DNA from 4 places in the Paenibacillus sp. FSL K6-1096 genome. Region 2 is predicted to be linked to each of the others. Evidence: riboswitches for the same ligand, from Rfam matches in the RefSeq annotation. Region 2 holds a riboswitch; each other region holds the start of a gene.
The links. A riboswitch is a leader RNA that binds a small molecule or an ion and turns the genes downstream of it on or off. The one in region 2 is predicted to bind cyclic di-AMP.
Positions count from the first base shown of each region.

Region 1: it holds a riboswitch for cyclic di-AMP, as region 2 does, so the genes downstream of both, MHI24_RS19010 (hypothetical protein) here and MHI24_RS16925 (C40 family peptidase) in region 2, are expected to answer to the same signal.
Region 3: it holds a riboswitch for cyclic di-AMP, as region 2 does, so the genes downstream of both, MHI24_RS06600 (hypothetical protein) here and MHI24_RS16925 (C40 family peptidase) in region 2, are expected to answer to the same signal.
Region 4: it holds a riboswitch for cyclic di-AMP, as region 2 does, so the genes downstream of both, MHI24_RS01635 (APC family permease) here and MHI24_RS16925 (C40 family peptidase) in region 2, are expected to answer to the same signal.

Region 1 is NZ_CP150274.1:4,263,836-4,271,007, forward strand. It holds gene MHI24_RS18995 (zinc-dependent metalloprotease family protein) at 1-50, shown strand, start outside; gene MHI24_RS19000 (hypothetical protein) at 72-764, shown strand; gene MHI24_RS19005 (hypothetical protein) at 852-1,040, shown strand; gene MHI24_RS19010 (hypothetical protein) at 1,123-1,575, opposite strand; cyclic di-AMP (ydaO/yuaA leader) riboswitch at 1,711-1,883, opposite strand; gene MHI24_RS19015 (hypothetical protein) at 2,102-3,433, opposite strand; gene MHI24_RS19020 (MerR family transcriptional regulator) at 3,561-3,962, shown strand; gene MHI24_RS19025 (oxidoreductase) at 3,959-4,957, shown strand; gene MHI24_RS19030 (glutaredoxin family protein) at 5,021-5,263, opposite strand; gene ytxJ (bacillithiol system redox-active protein YtxJ) at 5,260-5,586, opposite strand; gene MHI24_RS19040 (SDR family NAD(P)-dependent oxidoreductase) at 5,827-6,549, shown strand; gene MHI24_RS19045 (CHAD domain-containing protein) at 6,613-7,172, opposite strand, start outside.
Region 2 is NZ_CP150274.1:3,788,721-3,795,892, reverse strand. It holds gene MHI24_RS16945 (AbrB/MazE/SpoVT family DNA-binding domain-containing protein) at 1-218, shown strand, start outside; gene MHI24_RS16940 (YwhD family protein) at 310-816, opposite strand; gene MHI24_RS16935 (M1 family metallopeptidase) at 920-2,935, shown strand; gene MHI24_RS16930 (hypothetical protein) at 2,945-3,778, shown strand; cyclic di-AMP (ydaO/yuaA leader) riboswitch at 3,998-4,137, shown strand; gene MHI24_RS16925 (C40 family peptidase) at 4,195-4,623, shown strand; cyclic di-AMP (ydaO/yuaA leader) riboswitch at 5,018-5,161, shown strand; gene MHI24_RS16920 (C40 family peptidase) at 5,166-5,657, shown strand; gene MHI24_RS16915 (GNAT family protein) at 5,898-6,383, shown strand; gene MHI24_RS16910 (cytochrome c) at 6,511-6,867, shown strand; gene MHI24_RS16905 (4a-hydroxytetrahydrobiopterin dehydratase) at 6,979-7,172, opposite strand, start outside.
Region 3 is NZ_CP150274.1:1,460,445-1,467,616, forward strand. It holds gene MHI24_RS06595 (SPFH domain-containing protein) at 53-1,477, opposite strand; gene MHI24_RS06600 (hypothetical protein) at 1,493-1,993, opposite strand; cyclic di-AMP (ydaO/yuaA leader) riboswitch at 2,366-2,544, opposite strand; gene MHI24_RS06605 (TetR/AcrR family transcriptional regulator) at 2,874-3,500, shown strand; gene MHI24_RS06610 (MMPL family transporter) at 3,529-5,883, shown strand; gene MHI24_RS06615 (GNAT family N-acetyltransferase) at 5,975-6,412, shown strand; gene cls (cardiolipin synthase) at 6,591-7,172, opposite strand, start outside.
Region 4 is NZ_CP150274.1:379,763-386,934, reverse strand. It holds gene MHI24_RS01650 (ATP-binding protein) at 1-1,004, shown strand, start outside; gene MHI24_RS01645 (DsbA family protein) at 1,097-1,849, shown strand; gene MHI24_RS01640 (disulfide oxidoreductase) at 1,846-2,280, shown strand; cyclic di-AMP (ydaO/yuaA leader) riboswitch at 2,465-2,624, shown strand; gene MHI24_RS01635 (APC family permease) at 2,753-4,570, shown strand; gene MHI24_RS01630 (ABC transporter substrate-binding protein) at 4,739-5,776, shown strand; gene MHI24_RS01625 (iron ABC transporter permease) at 5,911-6,972, shown strand; gene MHI24_RS01620 (iron ABC transporter permease) at 6,969-7,172, shown strand, end outside.

The DNA.
Region 1 (7,172 bases), 480 kb from region 2:
ATTATGTTCCAAGACCACATGATACTAGTGATTTAAATAATAAATATTAAATATGTTAATGGAGGGTTGAGATGAACATCAAAAAAATAATAACTGCTGCCGCCACGGCATGTATTGCTTTTGGATTAATCACAGGCTGTTCTGGTCCTTCCTCTTCCACTACGGATAAGTCTTCAGCCACCAGCCTATCACCAGAAAAAATAAACGAACTGCGTAAGGAGTATCCATTATCCACGGGCTCACCACAGAATGTCGATCTGCGGGATCTGACGTTTAAAGAGGTGCTGGATTATACTGATTCGGTCATTATAGCTGAAGTGGTTCAGCAAATGCCGGATTTCAGTGTGGACTTGATTACTGAACCTGGCACTCCAGAGGGTAATCTGGCAGAGAAATTAGAAGCATCCGGTGAGGAGCCGTACCGGCCGGAGTTCACCTCATTTCAAGTGAAGGTCGAGGAAGTTGTTACGGGTGAAGAGGTTAGCGACACGATTAACCTTATCTATAACTCTGAGTTTAAAGGAATTGAGCCAGAACTCAAACCAGGCATGAAGATTGTCGCAGCGGTCAAAAAGGGTGTCGGTAAAGAGCAGGAAGGAAGCTACTCTTTTACCCGGTATGGCACGTATTATGTGGTCGAAGACGACTATGTGCTGTCTGCATTTGAGGGACAGACAGAAGAGATGAAGGCCTTCTCCCGGGAGACCAATGGTTATAAGCTCGATCATCTCATTGCCGAGATTGAAGCGATGAAGGGGAATTGAGAATCCCCCACCAGCCCGCCCAAACTGGTTAAACATCTGCCGATAGTGTACCTTAGTACTATTAGCAGTTGGGAGTGATGAGTGGTTATGAAGAAAAGTAGAGGAATTCCCGTGCTGGTTGCGGTCTCGATTCTGCTGATTATTATCAGCAGCCTGATTCCTGCAGACCGGTCTACGTGGCTGGGAGCGTTACAGACCTTGCTGCTGGGTTTGGGGCTGCTGGGCTGCTGCATGGCGTTCATGCGGTTCGTCAAGGGCGGGAAGGGCAAGCGCTGATCTGCGCCATGAGTTAGAGCCGTAGCGGAAGCTGCGGCTTATTGCAGGTTCAGGCCCCTGTGATCAGACCACGCCCTCCCCCTCACCCCGCCGTAGGCTGGTGGACCGCCGGGATCTGGGAGCTGGCAGCCGCCATCTGTTCCCTTATGCTTCTTAGCTGGACCTTCAGCTCCGGGATGCTGCGCTGGAGAATTCCGCTGATGTCGGACAGGGGAAGCTGCAGGCCATACCATAGAGCGCTGACGGTCATATCCTCCCAGCTCAGCAGGGCACAGGTACAGCGGCTGCGGTCCGGGGCCAACAGGGCACACTGCCGGATGCACTCGCGGTAAGCGTCCGCAGCGCCGGCATTATCCGGGAGGCGGCCCTTTGCCCACTCTGTATAGAGCGCTGCGAAGGTAGCGGCAGCGGCTTGTTCGGCGCGGGCTCCTTTTTCCAGCAGCAAGCAGCTAAGGGCATAGACAGGTCCGCTGTAGTCCTGGACATAGTCGGTGAATCCGGCAGCGGCTGCTGCCTGGGGTAAGGGGTCTGGCATGTGGACACGTTCCTTCCTGAATGGCTAACGGATGGGTAAGGCTTCATTAAGCGCAAAAAACCGCAGACAGAGGAAGACCTCTGCTGCGGCTAGTGGTGCAGGCGGAAGACGCCTGACGCCATAACGTGGCGGATCATGATCTCTCTCTTGGCGCTTACGAGGTTAGCTGCCGGATTCGGGCGGTGAGAGTCGCCCTACCTGCCGGAGACGGCGCAAATGGCCCTCTCCTTCGGATTCACCCCAAGTCGGCCTGACGGCCGGATGGTTCCCCCGTTTTCCGCATAGCGGAAATTCAGCGTGCATGAATATGCTAATTTTCATGAATGCGTTCAATTGCTTTCAACACGAATCATACTCTTTTCAGGAGCCCTTTGTAAAAATGGAAAAGAGTGCTTTTTGCCTTGTTTTCAGTAAATGGCTGTATGGCTAATCATCTGGAAGCCAAAACTCATATATGTAGCTGATTATCTGCCATTTATCTCGCTCAATCGCCGGTTTATGTTTTTTTAGCCAATTTACGGTCCTATCACCACCACAGCGGGCTATTCTGATTCTTCCAGGCAATGATCCGCTTAACCTCACGAACCGATCCCGTTGTAATTTCATAGCCGCTGCGCTCTGTAGCATGAAGGTCCAGGAAGTGCAGCATGCCTCCGTAAGTCCCCACGGCCAGCAAGGTCTCATCTGGATTGACAGCTAACCCTGATATGGTGCTCCCGGCATAGTAACGCCACAGTTCTTGGCCTTCTGCATTAATGAGCCTCAAGTAGCCATAAGCATCGCCAATGACAACACCATCCTCCAGAGCGGCTGCCGCATAGACCCGGGCTTCCTCGTTCACGACCGGATAATCCTGTTCCGCAGGGAACTCGCCCGCCTCCACCTGTTCAAGGGACACGGCAAGGGTAGCACCATTATAGAAGTGGCAGGCATTGTACCATACGCTGCGCTGATCCTTCGTAAATATAGTATAGTGCGGGTAGCTGGATTCCGGATTGAAGCTGTGCACCTGCCCTGTAGTGATGTCATACAAAAGATGATCGCTGCCCTGGCTGCCAAGTGCGATCCATCTTCCGTCCGGCGATACAGCACCATGCGCCATATCAATCTCGATATGCTCCATCTCATCTTCCTTATATTCTTCGAGATCCGGGTGCAGCAATTTCACGCTCCATGACTTCTCTTGCGATTGCTCGACCAGGAAGATTCCCTGGCTGGTGACCAGCAATAACGCATGTCCTTCGTTAAAAGGAATCACTTCTTCCAAGGGTAACTCCTGATCCAGGCTGTCTATGTTCAGAACGGGAAAGTCCGGGTCCAGCGATTGAATCTTCCCGTTCAGCTCCCGCCAGGAAAGCTCAGCTACAACTTCTCCCTGCAAGGTGCTGTCCATGGATTGCATAATGGTAATGCCTTGCTTGCCCGCGAGGGCATGGAGCTGATTGCCGGGAGAGGCCCCGACCAGGCTGTATCCGCTAAATACGGAAAAAGCCTCATTGTGCACAGTCACCACAGCATTATTCTCCCAGGGTGAGCCGGTGCTGAAGACGACATCATCATTACTTATAAAATGGATACCGCGAATCGCCCGCATTTCCTTCTGGAACTGCCGTTCCAGCGGCCACGTTGCTGCCGGCAGCTGCTCCCTCAGCTCAGCGATCTTCCCCTGCTCATTAGCCCCGCGGATCATTTTATAGACCTTGGCGGCAAGGGCAGAACGTGAATCCCCTGCGGGCTCATCCCCCGCCTTGTCCCAGCCTTCAGTCAATCCTTTATGGACATAATAATTAATATCGTTAACATAACGTTGTCCTTCTGCGCGCCATTTGGCGGCGGCGTCTTCTTGTAGCCAGTTCAAATGATCATTCCTCCTATTCCAGATATATGTAATTATACAATATTATCATTTATGAATCGCCGATCCCGGCTTGACTTGGACCATACTCCAGCGATTATGATTTGAGACGAAGAAGGAGGTGGACGGCATGGAGCCTGTATACACCATTGCCGAGGTTGCCAAGCGGACAGGGCTTACCCAGGATACCATCCGCTATTATGAGAAGATCAAGCTATTGCCTCCGGCGACACGCAAGGAGAATGGCCAGCGCGCATACAGCAGGCAAGAGCTGGACCGGGTGCATTTTGTGGCGATCCTCAAAAGAACCCATATGCCGCTGCGCAGAATTCAGGAATATATCGCGGCTTCTGCCCAAAGTGACTATGAGGCATGTTATCAGGTGCTGGACGGGCACCGGATGCTGATTGAGGAGCAGCTTGCTGAGCTGACGGATGCGCTGGAGCTGATGAGATACAAGCTTAAGAACTTTCAGGAGATCAAGGACGGCAGGTTCATCGCCGAAATGGAACGGAGGAGGGACGGACAATGAATACAGAATGGAATGATGTGCGGGGGAGACAGCACCCGATTCCTTCAGGCTATGATGCGGACACTACAGCAGAGGAAGTTATACAAGGACATGATCTCAGCGGTAAAATAGCGGTCGTGACCGGCGGGTATTCCGGTCTGGGCCTGGAGACCACGCGTGTGCTGGCTGCGGCCGGCGCTAAGGTGATTGTGCCGGTACGGACACCGGAGAAAGCGCGGCATACCCTGGCCGGCATTCCCGGAGCCGAGATTGCAGCGCTGGATTTGCTGGACCCGGCATCGGTTGATGCCTTCGCCCGGCAGTTCCTGGACTCCTGCCGTCCGCTTGATATCCTGATTCACAGCGCCGGAATTATGGCTACGCCGCTGACCCGGGATGCCCGCGGATATGAGGGGCAGTTTGCCACCAATCATCTGGGTCATTTCCAGTTGGCTGCCCGGCTGTGGCCTGCGCTGGTGAAGGCCGGGTCCGCAAGAGTGATCTCTGTGTCCTCACGCGGGCACCGGATTGCCGGGATTGATTACGGGGATGTGAATTTCGTGCGGCGGTCTTATGACAAATGGGTTGCCTACGGCCAATCGAAGACGGCGAATGTTCTCTTTGCCCTTGAGCTGGATAGAAGGGGGCAAGCTCAAGGGGTCCGGGCATATGCTGTGCACCCCGGCAGCATCCTGACCGACCTGGCCCGGCATCTGTCAGAGGACGAGCTGCGCGGTATGGGAGCATTGGATGAGGAAGGCAAGCAGATTCCGGCCAACCGCATGAATCAGATGAAGACGGTCCAGCAAGGGGCGGCAACCAGTGTCTGGTGCGCAGTGAGTCCGCAGCTTGAGGGGATCGGCGGTGTATACTGTGAGGATGCTGATATTGCTCCACTTGCCGGGTCCGGGGATGCCTATCAGTCCGGCGTACAGGACTGGGCGGTAGATCCGGCAAATGCCCGTCGGCTGTGGGCATTGAGCGAAGAGATGACAGGGGTGGTCTTCCCGGCCTGACCATCCTGAACAATATAAGAAGCTGCCGTCCTGTTGAAGGGCGGCAGCTTCTTGTGGTTATATCTATGCTTGAGCAGCTTCAATCAGCTCCTGGAGCTCAGGAAGATTGAAGCCTTTGACTGCCCGGTCTCCGGAGACGGTGACCGGAATGCCCATGAAGCCGAGCTGCTCGACCTCCTCCTGGTAGACAGAGCTGGCCATGACATCCCTGACCTCGAAGGGAAGTCCCTTGCTCTCCAGCAGCTGCTTCACCTGGCTGCATTCGCTGCAGCCGGTGGTGGAGTAGACAATAATGTTCGCGCTCATTGTCCGGTTGCTTCCTTTATGGCATTTTGGGTAATCTTCCAGTGGGAGGTATTCCAGCGGACTTCACTGTCTTCGAGCAGGAAGATCTGCGGCGACTCATGCTTGATGCCGAAATCCTCGGCAATCTTGTTAGATACAGGACGGTCCTCAATGACATGGACGATCGCTGCAGGCGTATCGGACTGCTGTGCGTAGGCCTGGAATTCCTCATGCGCCTTGGCACTGATCGGGCAGGTGGTGCTGTGCTTGAAGAGCAGTTTTTTGCCGGGCTGGCTGATATATTGCTCCAGTTCATCCGTGGTACGGATCTGTTGAATCGACATGGGAGAATCACCTTCCTGGGATAAGATTTGATGAAACCTGTTGCCAACAATTGTGTTGTTAACAACTATTTATTCCTGATTGTAGCATAGTTCAAAATTAAAGCAAAAGAAAGTTCCGTCCGGCTAGCCCTCCCGCTCCCCGTCCCTTGGGGGATGTTGTTAATGGCTGGCGGTCATGCTAATGTGAGAAAGATAAGCTGGGACCGGTGAATAAATAGCAGGGTTGAGGGGAGAGGGCGGATGAATAGGGTCGCTTGTGTGACCGGCGCGGACCGTGGACTCGGATTGCACCTTGTAGAATTGTTACTGAAGCACAAATACACGGTGTTCGCCGGACAATATATGAAGGACTCGGAGGCACTGGAGGAGCTGAGTGTGCAATATCCGGACCGGCTGCGGCTGATTCCTCTGGATATCGGCAGGACAGAGAGCGTGAAGGAAGCCGCACGGAGTATTGCCGGTAGCACAGGCTATCTCGATCTGATTATCAATAATGCCGGGATTATTCACCGGGCGGACGATGCTACCGTGCTGGTGGATATGGATGATGAAGCGATGGCGCAGCTCTATAATGTGAATACGCTGGGGGCCCTGCGGGTCAGCAATGCCCTGATGGGGCTGCTGCTTCAGGGACGGCAGCGGCTGGTGGTCAATATCTCCTCCGAGGCCGGCAGCATCGGGCGGAACAAGCGGATTAACATGTACGGCTACTGCATGTCGAAGGCTGCGCTGAATATGCAGTCCTCCCTGATGCATAACCATCTGCGGGTCATGGGCGGTCAGGTGATGGTTTTTCATCCGGGCTGGCTGCAATCCTATATGCACGGTGAGAAGAATATGGAGGCGCCGGTCCCGCCGGAGGAAGCTGCCGCGAAGATTATGGCGATCATCCAGAACCATAAGCAGTATCTGGCCGATGAACCGGCCTATATTGATCTGGACGGAAATCTGTGGCCCTGGTAAAGAAGGCAGGAAGCTGCAGGAATAACCTGCGGCGTCCTGCCTTCGTCTCGTTCCGGGTATAATCTAAGAATGATGCCCGCCGGGGATCTCAGTTACAGATACAACCTCATTCTGATACAGCGCCTCAAGCACTTCTTGCCGGAGTGTTTCGGTTACGGCTGCCCATACTTTTTTGCCGGCGTTCAGCTCCTGACGGCCAATCGACTGAAGGGTCTCCAGCCAGAGCCGCTTGTCATTAATGACCCCGAGCTGATCCTGGATATCCTTGTAGAGGGACTCGTGGGCATGGAATTTCTGATCCAGCGCAAAAGCGGCCGCATTCGCCGTATACCGCAGCTCCTTGGCGGCGATCCGCAGCTCATGAAGCGCCTCAAAGGCCTCCTTCGATCCGGCCTCAGAGCCCTTGAACAAGGCTTTGCAGGCTTTTTTCTTCTGGTCAAAAGCGACCTCAAGCTCACGCATCACCACATTCGCATCCGTGCGCGCAGCAAGCTCTGCCAGCCCGTTCCCTATAAAATGAGTCCACGGCGCTTCAAGCGCGCGGATCAGTCCCGGCAGCTCCTTCTTCAGCTTCTTTCGAAACTTCTTGCGCTTCGCCTTCTGATGCCGGATCACCGCCTTGA
Region 2 (7,172 bases):
AACCGGTCATCGCCTCCCCGGTCTCAGCGGAGCCTCAGGGTCCTCCCCGCGGACGGAGAACCAAGACGGAGGAGATGAGTCAACGTCTCCAGCAAGCCATGGAAGATCATCCCTACGCCAATCAGAAGCAGCTTGCCGAGGTCCTTGGCATCAGCCAGGCCAGGGTCAGCCAGCTCAAGCGCAAGCTGGGGGCTTCCGGACGATCGGCTCCCCAGTAACCTTATTCATCCCAACCCAGAACCTGCATAAGGCTTGGCTCTCCATCACAGAGGGCCAAGCCTTCATTTATGTGCGCCTGCGCACCTTCTTCTATTCTGACAATGCGGCCTTCAGTTCTTCGGGCGAGGCGGCCCACCACTCTTCATTATGAGCGATCAGCAGTGACTTCAGCGCTGCCCGCTCCGTACTCCCGAGTCCCTCCAGGATCACCTTCCGCTTCAGGGCGGCATCCAGCTTATTCACATGATCGGCAAGAATCTTCCAGCCGCGGCGGGCCTCCGTATCAATCCACATCTCGCAGGCGGTGATTCCCCCGTAATGCTGTCCCTCCGGTGTACGGTCTACAGCCACCCATACGACCCAGACCTGTCTTCCCTCCGGCACATCCTCACGGTTCGTGGAGAATTTGATTCCCTTCTCCACCTTACTCTTGGCGTGCATGGCACCGATATCGATAACGGCCTCCCCCCGGTCAATGATGACGGGCGATACATTGTTCAGATCAATAGAGCCTGCGCCGAACCCTTTATGCTTCGCTTTGGCATTTACAATATTCAGGGCAATCTGCTTCTTGCCTCCTGGTTGTACGTTATCCACAGTAGCACTCCTCTCCATTCACTAATTATTTAATTTTAGCTAATAATGCGGCGATTGCAAACATATACATCCCGTAGATGCTTGTCACGGGAGGAATCACAATATGAAGCCACATTCATTAAAGTATACCCTCATCTTCGCAATGCTGGGCGTTATCCTCCTGCTTGGAGGCGGAATCTGGCTGAAGGCGGGGCACAGCCCTGCCGCATGGACAGCCGCTGCGCCAAAAGAGGCCAAGTCCCCCGCCGTCATCCCCCGGCAGCAGCCGGTCCAGTCCACCTATCCGGAGGAAGCGATGTCTCCCCCTGAGACTGAGGCGCTAAGCCAGCGTGTGGTCGAATACCACATGGATGTGCAGCTCCTGCCGGACACCGGGACACTGACAGCCTCCGAGACGCTCACCTGGACCCATCCGGGCAAAAAACCGGTTCAGGAGCTCTATTTCCACCTGTATCCCAACGCATTCGCTTCAGCGGATACTACCTTCATGAAGGAATCCGGGGGTAAGCTGCGCGGAGATTCCATGCCCGCAGGCGGATACGGCAGCATCACGCTCACCGATCTGCGGACCTCCGAGGGCGTGTCGCTGATGCAGCGCACCCAGTACGTTCAGCCGGATGACGGCAATGTCCATGACAGGACACTGCTCAAGGTCCACCTGCCCCAGCCGGTTAACGGCGGCGAGAGTGTGACCGTACGGCTGAAGTTCGAGGTCAAGCTGCCCAAAATATTCGCCCGGATGGGCACTGCTGACCGCTTCGTTATGGCCGGACAGTGGTTCCCGAAGCTGAGCGTGTACGAGCCGGCCGGCAGAAGAGGTCTGAAGGAGGAAGGCTGGAATCTGCACCAGTATCACGGCACCTCCGAATTCTACAGTGATTTCGGAATTTACAATGTCACCATCTCTGTTCCCCCCGGGTATATCGTGGCCGCAACCGGCTTCCCGGTGAAGGACGCCCGGCTGGCGCAGGGCCGCAAGATCTATCAGTTCTACGCAGACGACGTGCATGATTTCGCCTGGGCTGCCTCGCCCGATTTCGTGGTTGCGGAGAAGGCTTTCTCAGCGCCGGAGGTGCCGGGTGTACGGATCAAGCTCTATCTAGACCCGCTGCACAAGAATCTGCAGGAGCGCTACTTCCAGGCAGCCGAGGCGGCGCTGACCGCCTTCAGCAAATGGTACGGCCCTTACCCGTATTCCACCTTGTCCATTGTCGTTCCGCCGGAGTCCGGCAACGGCGCAGGGGGAATGGAATATCCGACGCTGATCACCGCCTTCGGCGCTGCGGAGGCCTCGCCGGGAACCTCGCTGGAGCGCACCATCATCCATGAGATCGGCCACCAGTACTTCTACGGGATGCTGGCCAGCAATGAATTTGAAGAAGCTTGGCTGGATGAGAGCTTCACCTCTTACGCCGAGGACCGGCTGATGGAGCAGGAATACGGTGTAGCCGCAAGCCTCCCGCTCCAGTCCAGCCTGGTCTCGTCATCGCAGCCGCTCAATCTGGAGACCTGGAAATACAGCGGCGACGATGCCTACACACGCAATGTGTATATCCGGGGCAAGCTGGTGCTGAAGGATATCGAGCGGATTACGGGAGCCAAGAATATGGATGCCATTCTCTCCGCCTATGCCCGCAAATACCGCTTCAAGCATCCTTCCACCGCCGACTTCCAGAAGATTGTCGAGAAGGTAACCAAGCAGTCCTGGCAGACTTATTTTGACCGCTATGTCTATGCCGGAGGCGCTCCCGATTTCGCAGTGGACGATATAAGGCTCTCTGCCAGTGAGGCCGGCGGCAGCGAAGCACCCGGGTACAAGGCGGTAGTGGACGTAAGCAACAAAGGCACGCTATATTCCGATGTCCCCGTTAAATTCACCTTCTCCGACGGGTACACCGTGCAGCAGTACTGGAATGGCGAGGGCAAGTCCACATCCTTCGAGTTAGCGTACAAGGCACCTCTGGTCTCCGCTGAGATTGATCCGATGCATTCTGTCCTGCTGGAGAGCAGACATCTTAACAATTTCCGCATGGCGGGGCTGGAGGAGCGCACGCTCTCCCGCTGGACGCTCAGTGCGACGACACTGCTGGAAACTCTGCTCGGAACTCTTGGCTGGTGAGGTGAGGGAATGGTGAAAAGTTCAATAGCCCGCGGTTGGCTCAGCATGAAAGAGCAATTCTATATATTGATTCTGCTGTTTATCTACCGGCTGTTCTGGGGATATTTCCTGTACAAATTCATTAAAAGCGCCGTGGTTCCTGTGCTGCTCCGCTACCCTGACCCGGGCGCCGGCGGCAGCGAAATGGGCAGGCTGCTGTATTATATCGAGGGGCATACGGCCCTGCAGAGCGATCCTGCGGTGCTCCGGTGGCTGTGGCTCCTCCTGGGCCTGACGGTCCTGCGGCTGCTGCTCTCCCCTTTCATCCGGGCAGGTCTGCTGCATGAGCTTCATCAGGAGCGCGCCGGGGCGCGGGGGCTGTTCTTTTTTCCGGGTATGAAAAAGTACGGGCTGCCTGTGCTGCTGTTCAGCCTTGCCGAGTGGGTGCTGACCCTGCTTCCGCTCTATTGGCTGCTTCCGCGTATGTACCGGCTGCTGCTTGGCGGCATCATGAATTATCCGCTTCTGCTGAAGCTTGTGCCCTATGTGCTGGGCTGGCTCCTCTACCTCTTCATCATCCGCAAGCTCCTGCTCTATATGCAGTTCGGATATACCGCCGGTACCGGGATGTTCTCCTCGCTGCTGGTTTGCCTCAAGGTACTGCTGCCCTCCATTGGTATATCTATCGTTATGGGGGCGGGCAGTCTCGCCGTGCTGCTGATCTGCAGTGCGTCCGCGCTGCTGTATCCCGGCCTGCCCGCACTGCTGCTGCGCCAGGCAGCCCCGCTGCCCTCTAACCTGCTTGACATGTGGGGAATCGCTGCACAGTACCATCTATGGTCCAGCAAATCATTTCCACAATAAACTCCGGATAATCCGGCATACTAAAAAGAGTCACCGCCCCTTCCCCAGGGCGCAGGACTCTTTTTTCTTTGGGCATAGACAGCCGGATGGGTAAAAGCATTTGCAAATCGGAAAATCCTCTGTTACAATGATGGCTGTACTAGTAACAAAGTTGTAATCTTTATGACATGAATTTCTGCCAACCATGAAATGTAACGTTGTCGATATGTCACTATTCTGGTGCCTAACACGCCTAATTCCTTTGCACCGGGAAGTGGGGGAACCATATTTTGGGTGAATTGATCTCGCTTTAGAGGGGTCATAGGGGAACCTTCTACCGAATCCTTAAGCTAACCCCGCAGGCCTTGGAAGGAGTACATCTGTTGAGAGTTCAGAACTTCAAGAAGAAATGCACCGCCGCAGCGCTGGGTCTTGTGATGGTATTCACACTTGGGGCGGGCAGCGCCTTCGCCGATTCCAAAATGGATAAAGTCATTTCCAAAACCATTGGAACGTCGTACAAAACCGGAGGCACCACCACCAGCGGATTTGATTGCTCGGGATTCACCAAATATGTGTTCAAGAATGTAGGACTTACCCTGCCGCGCACCTCTAAGGCACAGTACAAAGTAGGGACGGCCGTATCCAAGAGCAATCTCCGTTCCGGCGATCTCGTATTCTTCAATACCCTGGGCAACGGAGTGTCCCATGTTGGTATTTATGTCGGAAACGGTAAGTTTGCACAGTCTTCCAGTTCACGCGGAGTCACTATCACTTCAATGAGCCAGTCCTACTGGGCCAACCGCTACGTTGGCGCCAAACGGGTAATGAGCACCACAGCCTACCAGGCTGTCGCGTACGATTGAGCTGAACGTTTGAATCAAACCCCGCAACTGTTAACCTCTAACATCCAAATGTAACTTATAGAAGCCCGGAATTTGATTATTGCCGTAATCATTTCCGGGTTTTTCCTTTACCTTATTCTACCTTTTACACCGGATTTCCGATCTTGAAACAGCATTTTATGGAAAACCAAAAGAAAAAAACATATAAAACTGGCTGTACGCATAGATATTTGTCCTAACGATGGGCTATAACTCTAAAAAACACAAAAAAGATGCATTAATATGTTATTAGTGATTGCCAATCTCTGCAGTCTTTGCTACAATTATCGCAGTGAGCTTTTAGTAACATTTTTGTAATTATTGAGTGACTTTTAATCAAGTTTTTGTCATGAATCGGATAAATAGCTAATCCTAATCAACAGTCGTGCCGAGTTCCCTAATGAATTAGGGAAACGGGGGAACCAGTTTTGGGTGAATTGACCTCCTATTCTAAGAGGGGTCATAGGGGACCTTCAACCGAACCCTTAAGCTAACCTCGTAGGCATCGGAAGGGGTATTTACTTTTGAAGAAGAAGCTAGCAGCCGCAGTACTGAGCTTATCCATTATCTTCACAATCGGGGCAGGAAGCGCTTTCGCGGATTCCAAGATGGATAAGGTGATCGACAAGGCCATCGGAACCAAATACGTATCCGGCGGTACTACCACCAATGGCTTTGATTGCTCCGGATTCACCATGTATGTTTTTGATAAGATCGGCATTAATCTGCCGCACCAATCGGGTTCCCAATACCAGATGGGCTCAGCCGTATCCCGTGATGAGCTAAGAGCAGGCGATCTTGTATTCTTCAATACCAATGGCAGAGGCGTCTCCCATGTCGGCATTTATGTCGGTGACGGCGATTTCGCACATGCTTCTTCTTCCCGCGGGGTTACCATCAGTTCGCTTAGCGACAGCTATTATGTCAACCGTTATATCGGTGCCAAGCGCATTATGAGCACAGACGCTTACAAGACGGTAGCGACGGATTCCCAGGACAACGACGACGTACAATAGACTTCATATTGCTAATGCATAGGCTCTTTTCCAGGATGATAACACATCTTTGGGGAAGAGCTTTTTCTTTCTTACTCCCTACTTACCCGTCTCAGAATTGGCCAAACACCCTTTCCGGCATTTCAGAAAATATTTTTTCGCATTTGTCAAGTTTCCGCCTCCCGGCAAGGAATTTGCGCGGAATCAGGCGTATGATGTATATATAGTTAACAAGAGCATTTAACGAGAGGAGACTGGCCTATGATTCGTTCTCCGCTAACCTTTTATGTAGTACCGATGGAATCGCTTCATGCCGAAGAGATCTGCAAGTGGGAATATAGCCCGCCTTACAATATATACGGCTGGATGTCCTGGGAGCAGATGCAGGCACTAGGCGTGGAATTCGGGGACCCGCAGCTGCGCAGCGAGCAATATGTTTCTGTGGTGGACGGACAAGGCATTCTGTGCGGGTTCGCCCAGCTGTTCCCCATGGAGGGTGTAGTCAGGCTCGGCGTGGGGATGCGGCCGGACCTGTGCGGCAATGGCCTGGGGCAGCAGTTCATGAAGGCTATCGTGCAGGCTGCACTGGCCCGTTACCCGGAGCGGGAGATCGATCTGGAGGTGTTGACCTGGAATCAGCGCGCTATCCGCGCTTACCAGAAGAGCGGGTTCACCATAACCGATACGTATGAACGCAGAACGCCTACCGGCAATAAGCCGTTTTATTGCATGGTCTATGACAAATAACACCCGAGGCATGGTTATGTGCAAAAAAGCAGGGGTTTTCCGTTCGTTTTTTTGACACAAATACTATGATAACGCTTCACCATCCGCTATAATGGAAGAAGCAGCTTACAGGGAGGGACGGATGCAGATGCAGAAATGGATCATGAGCGGTTTGTTTTTTGCCGCCTGCGCCTTTGCAGTGATCTTAATGTTTACCTTACCCGGCAAGTCCGAGGTGGCCGAAGAGAATAAACCAACGATGCCTGAGGTGGTGCTGGATGCTGCCAGTGCAGAGGCTACCGTGCAGGCCAGCTGTATCTCCTGCCACGGTGACCAGCTTCAGGGCGGTGTAGGCCCCAGCCTGCAGCAGGAAGGCGGCAAGCACGATGCAGCACAGATCTTCACGATTGTCACCAAGGGACGCGGGCAAATGCCTCCTTTCAAAGACAAGCTGGCCCCTGAAGAAATTGCCAACATTGCGTTATGGCTGGCCGAGAAGAAATAATACGTCTACTATTCAATGTGAAATGCCCGCTGCCAGAGAATTCTCTCCTGGAGCGGGCATTTTTATGATTCAGGCTCACCTGTCATTTCCATATCTATAGATACTGTCTCCCTAACGGTTCTTCTCAAAGGCCTCATTAAATTGATGGGCCTGGCGGATATCCAGCTTCTCCGCATCTGCAGCCAGGCGCAGAATAACGGTCTTGTAATCAATGGTGATGTGCGGATGATGATCGAATGCTTCCGAGATGGCAGCCACCTCATCCACAAAAGCGATTCCCTTCATGTATTCACTGAACATGTACT
Region 3 (7,172 bases), 2.3 Mb from region 2:
GCAGAAACGGCAAAGAACCCTCATTGGCTGAAGGTTCTTAAACTCTCAAGTCCTACCCTTGCTCCTTATCCCGGCCAAGCAGTCCGCTGAGCGCCTCAGTCACGTTCATGCCGGTAAGTGTCTGGGTCAGCTCTGGAACCTGGGCCATAATTTTGGCGATATCACCCGTAATCTTGTTCACGCCTGAAGAAGCGCCGTCCTGGGAGATGACCGTGATCTTGTCGACCTTGGCCAGCGGGGAGGCGATCTTGTCGGCCAGCTCCGGCAGAATCTTCAGGAATTCCACGGTCAGCGCCGCTTGCGTGAACTGCTTGTAGGCCTCCGCTTTCTTCTGCAAAGCTCCTGCTTCGGCTGCCCCGGCGAGCTGAACGATCTCCGCATTCGCCTTCCCTTTCGCCAGCTCTGCTTCCGCCGTTGCCAGCCCGCGCTTGGTCGTCGTGGCCGCTTCAGCTTCCGCCTCCAGAATCTGCCGCTGCTTGGCGGCTTCCGCTCTCATAATGGTCGCCTGATTCTCCGCCTGAGCCGGCTTGATCACTGTCGCCTCCAGCTCCTTCTGCTTCAGCTCAACTTCAATCTCGCGGACCGTCCGGTTGGCTTCGGCTTCCATTTGGGTGATTTTGACCTGCTCGGTGACCAGCGATTGCTTGATCTTGTTCTGTTGCAGTTCGTAAGCCAGATCCGCCTGCGCCTTCTTCACTTCGGTCTCCAGCTTGAAGTCGGCCTGCTTAATATTCAGCTCCTTCTCGAACAGGGATTCCTTCGCACGGGCTGCCGTTCCCGCTTCTATCGTCGCCTGGTGGGCATTGGCTTTGGCAATCGAGGATTCCTTCTCCGCCTCAGCCTGCTTGATCTGGATGTCGCGCTCTGCCTCCGCTTTGGCAATGCTGGCATCACGGCGGATACGTTCAATCTCGGGTACCCCCATATTGTCGATGTACCCTTTGTCATCGGTAATCTTTTTGATGGTGAAGCTGACGACCTCCAGCCCCATTTTGTCGAGGTCCTCTGAGCAGGTCTCCCGCATCTTGCTGTTGATCTCATCCGGGGTCTTCAGAATCGATTCGACCGACAGCTGGCCGATCAGTCCGCGCAGATGGCCTTCCACCGAATGCAGGATAATCGTCTCGCGGTCCTCCTCCGGCCGGTCAATGAACTGCTCGCTGGCGGTCAGGATTGCGGTGGGATCGCTTTTGATCTTAATCTGGGCGACGGCCTCCAGGTTGAGCTTGATGCCCTGCCGGGAGAACATGGCCTGCGCCGGAATGACATCGAAGCTCATCAGCATCATCGAGATGGTCTTATTGTTCTGAAAGCCGGGGATGACGAAGGTCCCGCCGCCTTGCACCACTCTTTTGCCGCCGAGGCCGTATACGATCATTGCCTGGTTGGGCGGTACCTTCTTATACGCGGTCACGATGCTGGACAGGACCAGCAGAATCACTACAACGATTGCTCCAGTAACATAGAGAATTAACATTAGCTCCGACACTCCCTATTCAATTTGTCCCATTTCCCGTTCAAAAAGCGTTACCGCTGCAAGCCCCTTCTCCACCCGCACAATAATCACCCGGTCGCCCCGGTTCAGCTCCTGTCCGGGTTCAGCCCTTACGCCGATGGAGCGCATGGTGCCGAGCAGCACATATTTCATCTCCCCGACGGCTCCGTCCGCTGCGGCGATGCTAATATATCCGAGCTGACCGGCCGGGTCATACTCCCATTCACTCATGCTGCTGTCGTACCGGGTCATGATCCGGGCCAGCACCGTATAGAGCAGAATGCCCGGCAGCAGGGCAATCACGGTGCAGACCAGCACCACTGGCAGCAATTGCATCCCGCTGAATTTTGTCAGCATGTAACCCGTGCCGCCCCAGACGGTGACCGACACCATCAGCGGCAGAATCGGCAGTACCCCCGGCCCTCCGGCATCACTGCCACCCGCATGGATATGTCCCGCCAGGCCATGCCCGTGAATACTGCCGCTGAGCAGGAGCACCAGCCCCGCCCAGAAGCAGACGATGAATACAGTAGCGATGGTAATCCCCTCCTTTCAGTGGATTGTGGTGATGAGTCAAGTGATTAATTATTGTTGTTATAAGATGTTGTATTACTATCGCCGTTACTAATCCGCCTGGGTTTCCAAGCAGGACTGCTTGGTTAGATGGGAGCGGAGGCGCAAGGTGGTTCGGGTGCACTAGTGCTCTTCATTAACTCTAACTCCCGTCCACTCTTCGCCCCCAGTAAACTTCCGGCTCCTTCCCCCCAGCCACTTCAAGCGCAACCTGAGGGCTTCCTCCCTTACCCGTACAGCAAAAAGACCACAGCAGCAACAGGGCTCTCCGTGGTCGGTTAATCGATCATGGCGCTCATCCTCTCTCTTCGAGGCTTACGGGGTTAGCTGACGGATTCGGGCAGCGAGATTGCCCTACCTTACCGGTGTCATAGCAGCACGCAGTAAGGATTCACCCCAGAGTGCAGCAGCATCACTTCCGCCGCTTCACCCGTTGGTTCCCCCGTTCCCGTAACGGAATTCAGCCGCCTGTGAGAACAGTGTTATGTCATTCGGTTGATGATTGAATCTTACGCCTGCGGCCCGGCAAAGTAAAACGCGGCAGTTGGCAAAAGAAGCCAAACCCGCCGTCCCTATACGAATGAAGGCGCATTCTTGCGCTGCGCTCTTATGCGGCCGGGGATTTGCTCGTTCTTGCGCCTTTTTGCGAAAGCGGGTTTATTCGTAAAATTTGAAATATTCACATTTCCGTCACTAGATGCTCATTGTGCAACATTGCCCTTTGGGCAATAATATAACCTATAGCTATTACTATTCAACCCATGCTATTCAGCGCAATAGCAGCAGAAAGGAGGAAACAGGAAGCTTGAATTCCAAACTGAACCTGCGGGACAAAAAAAAGGAGGCCACCGCCTACGCCTTGTCCACCGCCGCCTTTGAGCTTGCGCTTGAGCACGGCATGGACGGCTTCATTGTGGACGATGTGGTGCAGAAGGCCGGTTATTCCCGGCGGACCTTTGCCAATTACTTCTCTTGCAAGGAGGAGGCGGTCGCCGCTTATTTCATTGGCAATATTGCAGCCAAAGAGAAAGAAGAGGCGGATCACACGCTGGCCGCTCAGCCGCCGGATGCTACGCCGCTCGATGTCCTGTACAATCTGCTGAAACTCCAATTCACCTCGGAGTTCCTGCATAAGCTGCGGCAGTTCGTCTCCCTGGCGCATCAGCATCCGTCCCTGGAGCCTTACATTCTCAATGTCTTCCGGCATTTGCAGATCACCGCCCAGGAGACGCTGGAGCAGTTCACCCATGGACGGTATGCCGATGGATATACCCACCTGCTGGCCGGTGCCGTCTACGGGGCCTTCGTGCCCATTCTGGACGGACGGCTGAATGTGATGCTGCCGGGCGAGCAGCTGAGTGCAGACTCCGAAGCTATGCCGTTTGACCAATATTTGAATTCGATGTTCGCTTACTTACGCAACGGCTTCTAAATTTAGAGATACAGAGGAGAAACCATTCATGTCTACTTTTCTATACCGTTTAGGCAAATCGGCTTATGCCAGGCCCTGGATGTTCATTGCTGTCTGGATCGTCATACTCGGTGTGATCGGCACCCTTATCGGAGTGAACGGCATTCAGTCCAGCTCCGAGATGAAAATTGAAGGCACCGAGTCGCAAAAAGTGCTGGATAAGCTGTCCAAAGAGCTGCCCGCTGCGGCCGGAGGTCAGGCAAGTGTAGCCTTCACTGCACCTGAAGGCGAACGGCTGGACACGCCGGAGCGCGCTGCGTTGCTGCTGAAGGCGATCAATGATGTGTACAGCATGGAGTATGTCATCAACCCTGCTGAGCTGGCTGCCCAAGCAGCTGCTGCGGCTGGTCAAGGCGCTACCGATCCTTCTGCTGCCGCCGCAGGCCAAGGTGCTGCCGCCGATCCTTCCGCTGCCGCCGCAGGCCAAGGCGCTGCCGCGGCCCAAGCGGTCCCGTTCGGCCCGCTGATGGCTGACGGCATGCCTGTTCCCGGCGTAATGCTGTCGGCGGACGGCAATATTGCCTTGTTCCAGTTCCAGTTCACCGTGCAGCAGACCTCGCTGCCCTCCAATGTGCCGGATGATATCATCGACACAGTGACCGAGGTCGAACAGTCCGGCTCCGGGATTACAGCGATTCCAAGCGATTCGCTCAAAAGCATTCCGGCCATCGGCTCCACCGAAGCTATCGGAGTTGCCGTCGCCGCCATCGTATTATTCATGACGCTGGGCTCGGTGGTGGCCGCCGGTCTGCCGCTGATTACTGCGCTGCTGGGCGTGGCCATCAGTGTCGGAGGCGCCTTCGCGCTGGGCAGCCTGATCCAGATGAACGACATCACCCCGGTACTGGCCGTAATGATCGGTCTGGCTGTAGGGATCGACTACTCGCTGTTCATTGTGAACCGGCAGCGCCGCCTCATTCTTGATGAGAAGCTAAGCGCCGGGGAAGCCGCCAGCCGGGCGCTGGGTACGGCGGGAAGCGCGGTGTTCTTCGCCGGACTGACCGTTATTATTGCCCTGTGCGGGATGCTCGTTATCGGCATCGGCTTCCTGTCCACGATGGCGCTTGTAGCAGCGGCCAGTGTGCTGGTCAATGTTCTGCTGGCATTAACCCTGCTGCCTGCACTGCTCGGACTGGTCGGCGAGAAGATCGTGACCGCCAAAGCCCGGACCAAGCAGACGGCCGCCGCCAAGCAAGCGCAGCACAGCTTCTCGCACCGCTGGGCGAATGCCACTGTGAAATTCCGCTGGGCCATCATTATTCTCGTCGTGCTGGTGCTGGGAACAGCTGCTATCCCGGTCAGCAAAATGGAGCTGGGCATCCCGTCCGGCGCCTCAGCGAACCTGGATACACCTGCCCGCCAGAGCTATGATGTAATCTCCAAGGGCTTCGGCGAAGGCTTCAACGGACCGCTGCTGCTGGTCGCTGAGCCGAAGAATCCGTCCGACAAAATTTCCATGCCTGTCCTGGGCAAACTGATTCAAGAGCTGCAAATGCACGATAATGTGACCCTGGTCTCACCGCTGGGCACGAATCCCGCCGGTGATATCGCCATTATCAGTCTGATTCCGAAGACGGGGCCTACAGACACCGCAACCAGAGACCTAGTAGAGGAGCTGCGTGATCCGGCCTCCGCTCTGACGGACGGCAACAATATTACTCTGGGCGTGACCGGCTTCACCGCCATCAACATTGATATGTCTTCCAAGCTGGCTGAAGCCTTCCCGGTCTATGTCGGCATCATAGTCATTCTGTCGCTGATCATTCTGCTGCTGGTCTTCCGCTCGATTATCGTTCCAATCAAAGCCACGCTCGGCTTCGTGCTAAGCATTCTGGCCACCTTCGGCGTGACCACGGCGGTCTATCAATGGGGATGGCTGCACTCGCTGTTCGGCTTCGATACCGGCGGACCGCTGCTGAGCTTCATGCCGATTCTGGTCACAGGCATCCTGTACGGGCTGGCTATGGACTACCAGGTCTTCCTCGTCAGCTCGATGCGTGAGGCTTATGTCCACGGCCGCCACGGCAAGGACAGCGTCATTCACGGCTATGATCTGGCCAGCCGTGTGGTCCTGGCCGCAGGAGTCATCATGGTATCCGTCTTTGCCGGCTTCATCTTCGCCCCTGACGCGATGATCAAGCAGATCGGCTTCGCCCTGGCCTTCGGCATTCTGATCGATGCCTTCATCATCCGGATGACGCTCGTTCCGGCCGTCATGGCCGTCTTCGGCGACAAAGCCTGGTGGCTGCCGAAATGGCTGGACCGCCTGCTGCCGAACCTTGATGTAGAAGGCGATAAGCTGATCGCCAGACTGAACGCAGAGAGCGGACAGAAGCAGCATTAATCTCTCCTGTCTTCCCCTGCACCAACAGAGCCTGCGGCTTCATGCCGCAGGCTCTGTTATGTTATATTTACTTCGAGAAGGAGTGATTCCTATGAACATCATTGAAATGGAGCTTGAACAGAATCAGCAGGAAATCTCCCGCTTGCTGGAGGAGCACAGCCGCCGCATGGACAGCAGCATCCCGTCGTATCAGCGCGAGGTGATCTCTCTAGCCGCCTATGAGAACGGAGTCTTCGTTGGCGGCATTACCGGGGATATCGTCTGGAATATCCTGAATGTGCATTTGCTGGCCGTTGATCCCGGATACAGGGGGCATGGTCTCGGCGGAACGCTGCTGAAGGAGTTGGAAGCCAGAGCAGCAGAGCGCGGCTGTAAGGTGAGCGAATTGACCACGATGAGCTGGCAGGCGCCGCATTTTTATCGGAAACAGGGGTATGAGATCTTCGGGGAAATCAAGGACTGCCCCAATGAAGGCCAGACGAAATATTACCTGCAAAAAAGCCTGAAGACCGGGTCCTCTCCCTCCTGAGAAGGCCCGGGGCTTCGCGCGGCCAAACTTACACTACACTGAAAATAACATGCTTCCCGGCCGCCGCTGCCTTCCGGTAGAAGTCCAGCAGCCCGCTATCCTCATCGGCCAGCACATATTGGCCCCGCATCCCCATCTGTTTTTCCTCCTCTTATAAGGTACAGCTGCCCATCTCAACTTACAAAATAGGCGACAGCAGCCGCGATATGCCTTCCTTCAGCTTAATCACCAGCGAGCGCTGCGCATAACGTTCAGGGGTAAGCTCAGAACACAGCCGGACATCATTCAGGAAAATATCCTCAAGCTGCTCCGCGATCTGCCGGTCATAGATTATCGCATTTACCTCGAAGTTCAGCCGGAAGCTGCGCGAATCGATATTCATCGTCCCTACTGAGGCGACCTCTCCGTCGGCCACAATGGTTTTGGCGTGGAGGAAGCCGTTCTCGTAGAGCAGGATTTTGGCCCCGTAATTCAGCAGATCGCCGGCATACGCCCAGGTGGCCCAGTACACAAATGGATGGTCAGGCTTGTTTGGGATCATGATCTGCAGATCGACTCCGGAGAGCAGGGCGATTTTGCAGGCATCCATGAAGCTGGTGTCCGGTATGAAGTATGGGGTCTGGATGTACACACTTTTCTTGGCCGATAAAATAAGCTTGATGTACATATTCTTCAGATGCTCGGTGGACGAATTGGGGCCGCTGGTAATAATCTGGACCGGACTGTTCCCTGTGTGCTCCTTCGTATTAAACTGGAACTC
Region 4 (7,172 bases), 3.4 Mb from region 2:
ACGAGAACGCAGTCAGGGAGGCTGTGCTTCGTGCATCGCGCGGCCAGTCGTCCAAGCTGGAGCTGAAGATCCGTACCAAGGGCGGCGAGCAGATGGTCTGCAGCGTGACCGTCTTTCCCTTGCAGCATCATGCCGATCAGCTGGTCTATATCGTAGCCGAGGATATCACCGCCCTGATGAAGTATCAGCAGGAGCTGATTCAGGCCCGGGATGCCGCAGAGAGTGCGGTTACGATGAAAAGCGAGTTTCTGGCCACCATGAGCCACGAAATCCGTACCCCGCTGAACGGAATTATCGGCATCAACCAGCTGCTGTCCGATGAGCTGACGGACCCGGGGCTGCTGGAGCTGCTGCAGCTGCAGAGTACAAGCAGCCATGCGCTGCTGCATGTGATGAGCGACATTCTGGATATCTCCCGCCTGGAGGCGGAGGGGCTGACGCTTGCGAAGGAGCCCTTCCAGCTGAAGGTACTGCTGCAGGAATGTGTAGATCTGTTCGTGGTCAGTACCAAAGACAAGCCGGTATCGCTTCATCTGGAGATTGAAGAGGGGCTGCCTGACCATTATGCCGGAGACAAGGCAAGAATCCGCCAGATTCTGATTAATCTGGTCGGCAATGCCGTGAAATTCACTCCCTCCGGCTCTGTTACGGTCAAAGCGGAATCCTACGGCATCCGCGGGAGTGCGCAGGCGCTCCAGTTCACGGTGCGTGATACCGGGATCGGCATTGCGCCGGATAAGCTGAAGCTGCTCTTTCAATCGTTCACTCAGGTGGACGGCTCGCACAACCGCAAATACCCCGGCACAGGCCTGGGGCTGGCAATTTGCAAGAAGCTGGTCGATCTGATGCAGGGTGAGATCTGGGCGGAGCCGGCAGAAGGCGGCGGCACCCGGTTCATCGTCCGGATTGTACTGCAGTCGCTGGAGCATTCCCCAGAAGTGTTCTTTGGAAGCCACAGAGGGGATGACGGAGCCTCCTCGTCCGGGGCCACAGAAGCCGGATAATGGGTTTGCCAACAGCAGAGGTTTAATTATATACTAATGAAAAGTAACTGAACTTTAATCACCTTAGTCCAGAGGACGGAAAGGAACTCTCTTTGAGCAAAACGAAAAAGAATAAAGTCACGGTTCCCCAAATGAGCAAGCAGGACAAGCGCAGGGCAGAGCTGGAGCAGCAGAAGCAGAAGACGAGAATTGTGATCGTGAGCACGATAGCTATTGTCATCATTATTTTTGTCGGATTATATCTGCTCGCCTCCAAAGACACGGACTCAGATTCCAATGCTGCTCCGATTTCGTTTAATTACAGCGAGATGATGCGGCTCGGCAAGGAGGATGCTCCGGTGAAGATCGTGGAGTTCGGCGATTATAAGTGTCCGGCATGTGCCCAGTTCACTGGAGTGATTAAGCCGCAGATCGTTCAGCAGTATGTGGAGCAGAATAAGGCGTCCTTTTACTTCGTGAATCTGGCCTTTATCGGCCCTGACTCCCGTACCGCCTCACTCGCTGCGCTGTCGGTCTATCACCAGAACCAGGAGGCCTTCTGGAAATACTTCGATGCCATCTACGCGAATCAGGGTGCCGAGGATAAGGAATGGGCCACTCCTGACTACATGGTGAGTCTTGCCAAGCAGCTGGAGCTGCCGGTAGATTACGATGTCCTCCGCAAGGATATTGACGAACGCACCTATGAGAAGGAGCTCGACCGGGATATTCAGTTAGGAACGGATTCCGGGGTAACGAATACACCTTCATTGTTCGTGAATGGAGTCAAGGTGAAGGAGCCGTTTAATATGGAAGAGATTGATGCACGGATTCAGGAAGCAGCGGGAGCTGCGGCAACCCCATGACCGGCTTCTCCGCCTTCTGCCGCCGCAATTGTCTCTATCTGGCCTGGTTCGTCTGTGTAGTGGCTGTAGCGGGAAGCCTGTATCTCAGTGAGGTGCTGCACTATGAGCCCTGCAAGCTCTGCTGGTTCCAGCGGATCTTCATGTACCCGCAGCTGTTCCTGCTGGGGATCGCGACCTACCGGGCGGACAAGCGGATCATTCCGTACGTGCTTCCCCTCAGTCTGATCGGCGGCAGTATTTCCATCTATCATTACGCCGAGCAGAAGATTCCTGCACTCAGCAAGGTGATTCCCTGCACCATCGGCGTCCCGTGCAACAAGGATTATCTGAACTGGTTCGGGTTCATCACCGTCCCTCTGCTGGCCCTCATCGCATTTGCATTAATTGCTGTTCTGCTATGGACTGGCCGCGAAGAGGAAACGGCAGAATAAGTGCTGCACAAATATCTTCACAAACCCTGTAAAATCACGTCTTAAAGGGATAATGAAAGAGAATGAAAGATCTAGACTTACCGGATCATTGATTTGGTGGTTTTGGATGCTTTTCATTCTTTTTTCATTTGTTTCACCGCTTTACGGAAGGGGCATTGTAGCTTAATATTAGTCCTTGTGAGAAGTTGAATACGCGCTGAATTTTCCGGAAGGAAGAACGGGGGAACCACACTTTGGCCTTGGCCAAAAGGGGTGAATCGGGAGCGGGTTTCAGGACCTGTAACCGTAGGGCTGCCACAGCCCGAATCCGCCAGCTAACCTCGTAAGCAACAGTGGGATAATGACCATGCACTCTTAGGCATGCGGATCATTTCCGTATGCTTATTTTGGTGCCTGCATTTATGAAATCCACTTATGAAAACAGCGCACGGAACCCCGATTCAACTCAACCAAGAGAGGAACTGTTACTACAATGGTAAGCAAGGTAAAACGACTATTGATCGGGCGTCCGATGAAGTCGAACGAACTCGATCATGAAAAGTTATCCAAGGTGAAAGCACTGGCTGTCCTGTCTTCTGATGCGCTCTCGTCGGTAGCCTACGGAACAGAACAAATCTTAATCGTACTGGTCGCCGCCGGATTTACCGCGATCTGGTATTCCCTGCCAATTGCATTAGCCGTATTGGGCCTGCTGGCCATTCTGATTCTGTCTTACCGGCAGACGATCTTCGCTTATCCACAGGGCGGGGGGGCCTATATTGTCGCCAAAAGCAACCTCGGGGTTCATACCGGCCTCCTGGCCGGAGGCTCGCTGCTGGTCGATTACATCCTGACGGTGGCGGTAAGTGCCTCGGCGGGTACGGATGCGATTACCTCCGCTTTTCCGAGCCTGCATGGTCATAGTGTACTTATTGCGGTATCCGTTATTCTGCTCTTAACGATTATCAACCTGCGCGGGGTAACCGAATCGGCGTCCTTCATCGCCATCCCGGTCTATCTGTTCGTAGTCTCGATCTTTGTCCTGATTATCTCAGGGGTCTTCAAATACATGACCGGCGGCACCCATGCCAGCGTTCCCGAGATTGGCTCGGCCGTCTCGAACGTGAGCATGTTCCTGCTGCTGAAGGCGTTCAGCTCCGGCTGTTCTGCGCTCACCGGGGTGGAGGCGGTCTCCAATGCCATTCCTAACTTCAAGGCCCCTGCGGAGAAAAATGCAGCAAAAACGCTGATGCTGATGGGCCTGATTCTCGGCATTATGTTCACCGGAATTACGCTGCTGGCCTACTGGTACGGGATTGTACCGGATGAGAAGGCGACAGTGGTCTCGCAGATTGCCGAGTCCACGTTCGGCCGCGGCGGGTTATACTTCTTCATTCAGGGAATTACGGCGGTGATCCTGTTCCTGGCGGCCAATACAGCCTATTCCGCCTTTCCGCTGCTGGCATTCATGTTCGCCAAAGACAAATATCTGCCTCATGCCTTCATGGTGCGCGGCGACCGGCTGGGCTTCTCCAACGGGATTATTTTCCTCGGCATTATGTCCGCGTTGCTGGTAGCTGCGTTTCACGGGAATACAGAAGGCCTGATTCCGTTATATGCGGTCGGGGTATTCATTCCGTTCACCCTGTCACAGCTGGGGATGATGGTCCAGTGGTACCGGACGAAGCCGCAAGGCTGGCAGAGCAAGTTCGCCGTGAATACGGTCGGGATGCTGACCACGTTAACGATTACGCTGATCTTCATCATCACCAAGTTCTCCAGCGTCTGGATGGCCTTCATCTTCCTGCCGGTCGTGATCTTCGTGTTCCACCGGATTCACCGCCATTATATGAACATTGCCGACCAGCTGCGGATCTGTCCGGCTACCGACAAGCCCTGCATTAAGGGAAGTACTGTGGTCGTGCCGGTGGCCGGGGTTACCCGGGCCGTACTGCATTCGATCAGTTATGCCAAGTCGCTGACGGATAATGTGGTTGCAGTATATGTAGGCTTCGATGAGGAAGAGATTCATAAGATGGAGCAGAAGTGGGAGGAGTGGAACCCGGGCGTGCGCCTGATCGTGCTGCGCTCCCGGTACCGCAGCATCATCCGCCCGCTGGTGAAGTTTATCGATACCGTGGAGTGGAAGACCGCTGCTACAGACCATATTACCGTTCTCATTCCGCAATTCGTGACCAAGCACTGGTGGCAGGCGGTGCTGCATAATCAGACCAGCTTGTTCATCCGCTCTTATCTGATGAATCAGAAGGATATAGTTATTGCGACTGTACCTTTCCATTTGCACAAATAATATAGAAGATTCGATGAAGACGGCTGTCTCTGCGTGGTGCGGAGGCGGCTGTTTTTCGTTTTTATAGTTGACAGAGAGAATGAGAATCAATATCATCAGTATAGACAAGGTAAAGGTAACAGGACTTTTGCCATTCATGAGGGGAACATACAACAGGAGGGGTACTCAATGTTTTCGTTCAACCTGCAAGGATCAGGAAGTGTGAAGCTGGCGGTGGCCGGACTGATGACCACAACACTGCTGCTGTCCGCTTGCGGAAATAATAATGGCAATGCAGGCAGTAACGATGCAGCAGCCACCGCACCTGCGGCAACAATGGAAGCTGCTGCGGAGGCTTCAGCGGCACCTGCAGCAACTGCCGCACCCGCTGTGGAGAAGACCGTAACGGATGCCATGGGTCATCAGGTGACTGTTCCCGCTAATCCTCAGCGCGTCATTGCTTCTTATCTGGAGGATTATCTTGTAGCGCTTGGCGTGACTCCGGTTGCCCAATGGTCTACTAAGAATGGTACTCAGAAATACCTCGCTGCTGAGCTTAAGGATGTTCCGCCGATCAGCTATGATCTGCCGCTGGAAGCAGTCACCAGCTTCACGCCGGATTTCCACATCGTCCAGTCGGAAGGCACAGTTCAGAACGGTCTCTATGACCAGTTGAACAAAATCGCACCAACCTATGTACTTGGCGATGAAGTCAGCGGTGACTGGCGAGCAGCCTTGCTCAAGATCGGTGAGCTGCTGAACAAGACTCCGGAAGCTGAGAAGGTCATTGCAGACTATGATCAGAAAGCTGCTTCCGCCAAAGCTGCCGTCTCTGCTGCTATCGGTGATGATTCAGTAGCTGTTCTATGGTTGGTGTCAAAGAACTTCTTCATCGTAGATGAGACCCGCAGCAGCGGTGCGGTATTGTATGGCGATCTTGGAGTGAAGCTTCCGAATCTGGTGACTGAGATTCCTGAGGAGTCCAGAGCACCGTGGAACCCGATTTCACTTGAGAAATTGTCTGAGCTGACTGCTGAGCATATCATTCTGGTGAACAGTGACAAGGCAGACGGAGCTGAGATTACGGAGGGGGCTGTCTGGAAGGGGATTCCGGCCGTCAAGGCAGGGAATGTTCACGAGTTCGGCAAAGATACCAGCTGGCTGTACAGCGGTCCTATAGCCAATTCCAAGACCATCGATGATATTCTGAGCAGCTTTGTAAAATAAGTTCTTTATCTGCGGAGCATTGTGCAGGCTTTTATATCCTCAGGATATAGGAGCCTGCCTCTTTTAAATGTTGAACAATATCCATATCTTTGCGATAATGAGAATCATAATCATCTATAATAAGGAGACGGGTAATGGCTTCATCCACAGATTCTGCTCTGAAAGCTCCTTCTGATGAAGGAAACACACGTGTCCGCTCGCGGCCGGCTGCCGCAGCAGCGATTCTCGTGCTGGGAATAGCGGCGATTCTCTTCGGACTGATGATATCTGTATCGGTTGGCGCAGCGGATATCCGGCTGGCTACCGTATGGGAGGCAGTCTTCCGGTTCAATCCGGAGCTGCCGCAGCATCAGGTCATCCGGGAGCTGCGTATTCCCCGGGCTGCCGCTGGAGCACTGGTGGGCGCATGCTTTGCTGTGGCCGGGGCAATTATGCAGGGTATGACCCGCAATCCGCTGGCGGATTCCGGACTGCTCGGGCTTAATGCCGGGGCGGGCGTCGGCTTGGCCCTGGCCTTTGCCTTCGCACCTTCGTTATCCTTCACGTACATCATGATGTACTGCTTCATTGGAGCGGCTGTGGCCTCGCTGCTGGTGTTCGGAATCGGTTCACTCTCTCACAGCGGTCTGACTCCGCTCCGGCTTACTCTGGCCGGTGCGGCAGTAAGCGCCTTGCTGCTGGCGGTCAGCCAGGGCATCGCCATTCTGTTCAGCCTCTCCCAGGATATCGCATTCTGGATGGCCGGCGGGGTTGGCGGAGCGAGCTGGAAGCAACTGCAGATTATATTTCCTTGGGTCGCGGCAGCCCTCATCGGTTCGCTGATGCTATCGCGCTCGATTACGCTATTGAGTCTGGGGCGGGATGTCGCCGCAGGCCTCGGCCAGCGCACCCGTCTAGTACAGGCTGCAGGGATGATTATCGTGGTCATCCTCGCAGGAGCGGCGGTGTCCACGGTCGGTCCGATCGCTTTTGTCGGATTAATGGTTCCTCATATTACGCGTTATCTCGTCGGGGTAGATTACCGCTGGATTATTCCCTGCTCCGCGGTCCTTGGCAGTATTCTGGTCCTGGTTGCCGACATTGCGGCCAGAATGATTAATGCGCCTTATGAAACACCGATAGGTGCCTTGATTGCCGTATTCGGTGTACCGTTCTTCATCTATCTGGCCAGCAAACGCAAGGGGGAGCTGCAATGAACAGGACCCTGTCAATCCTCCCGGCAAAACAACGCCGTTCCAGAGATATCAGTATTCTAACCTTACTTGCCGTACTTATCTTCATTCTGTTCCTGGTCAGTATGAATACCGGATTTATGCGGTTATCACCGCTCGAAGTTCTACATACTCTGTCCGGCAACGGCACCAAGCAGCAGCAGCTGATCCTGTTTGATTTCCGG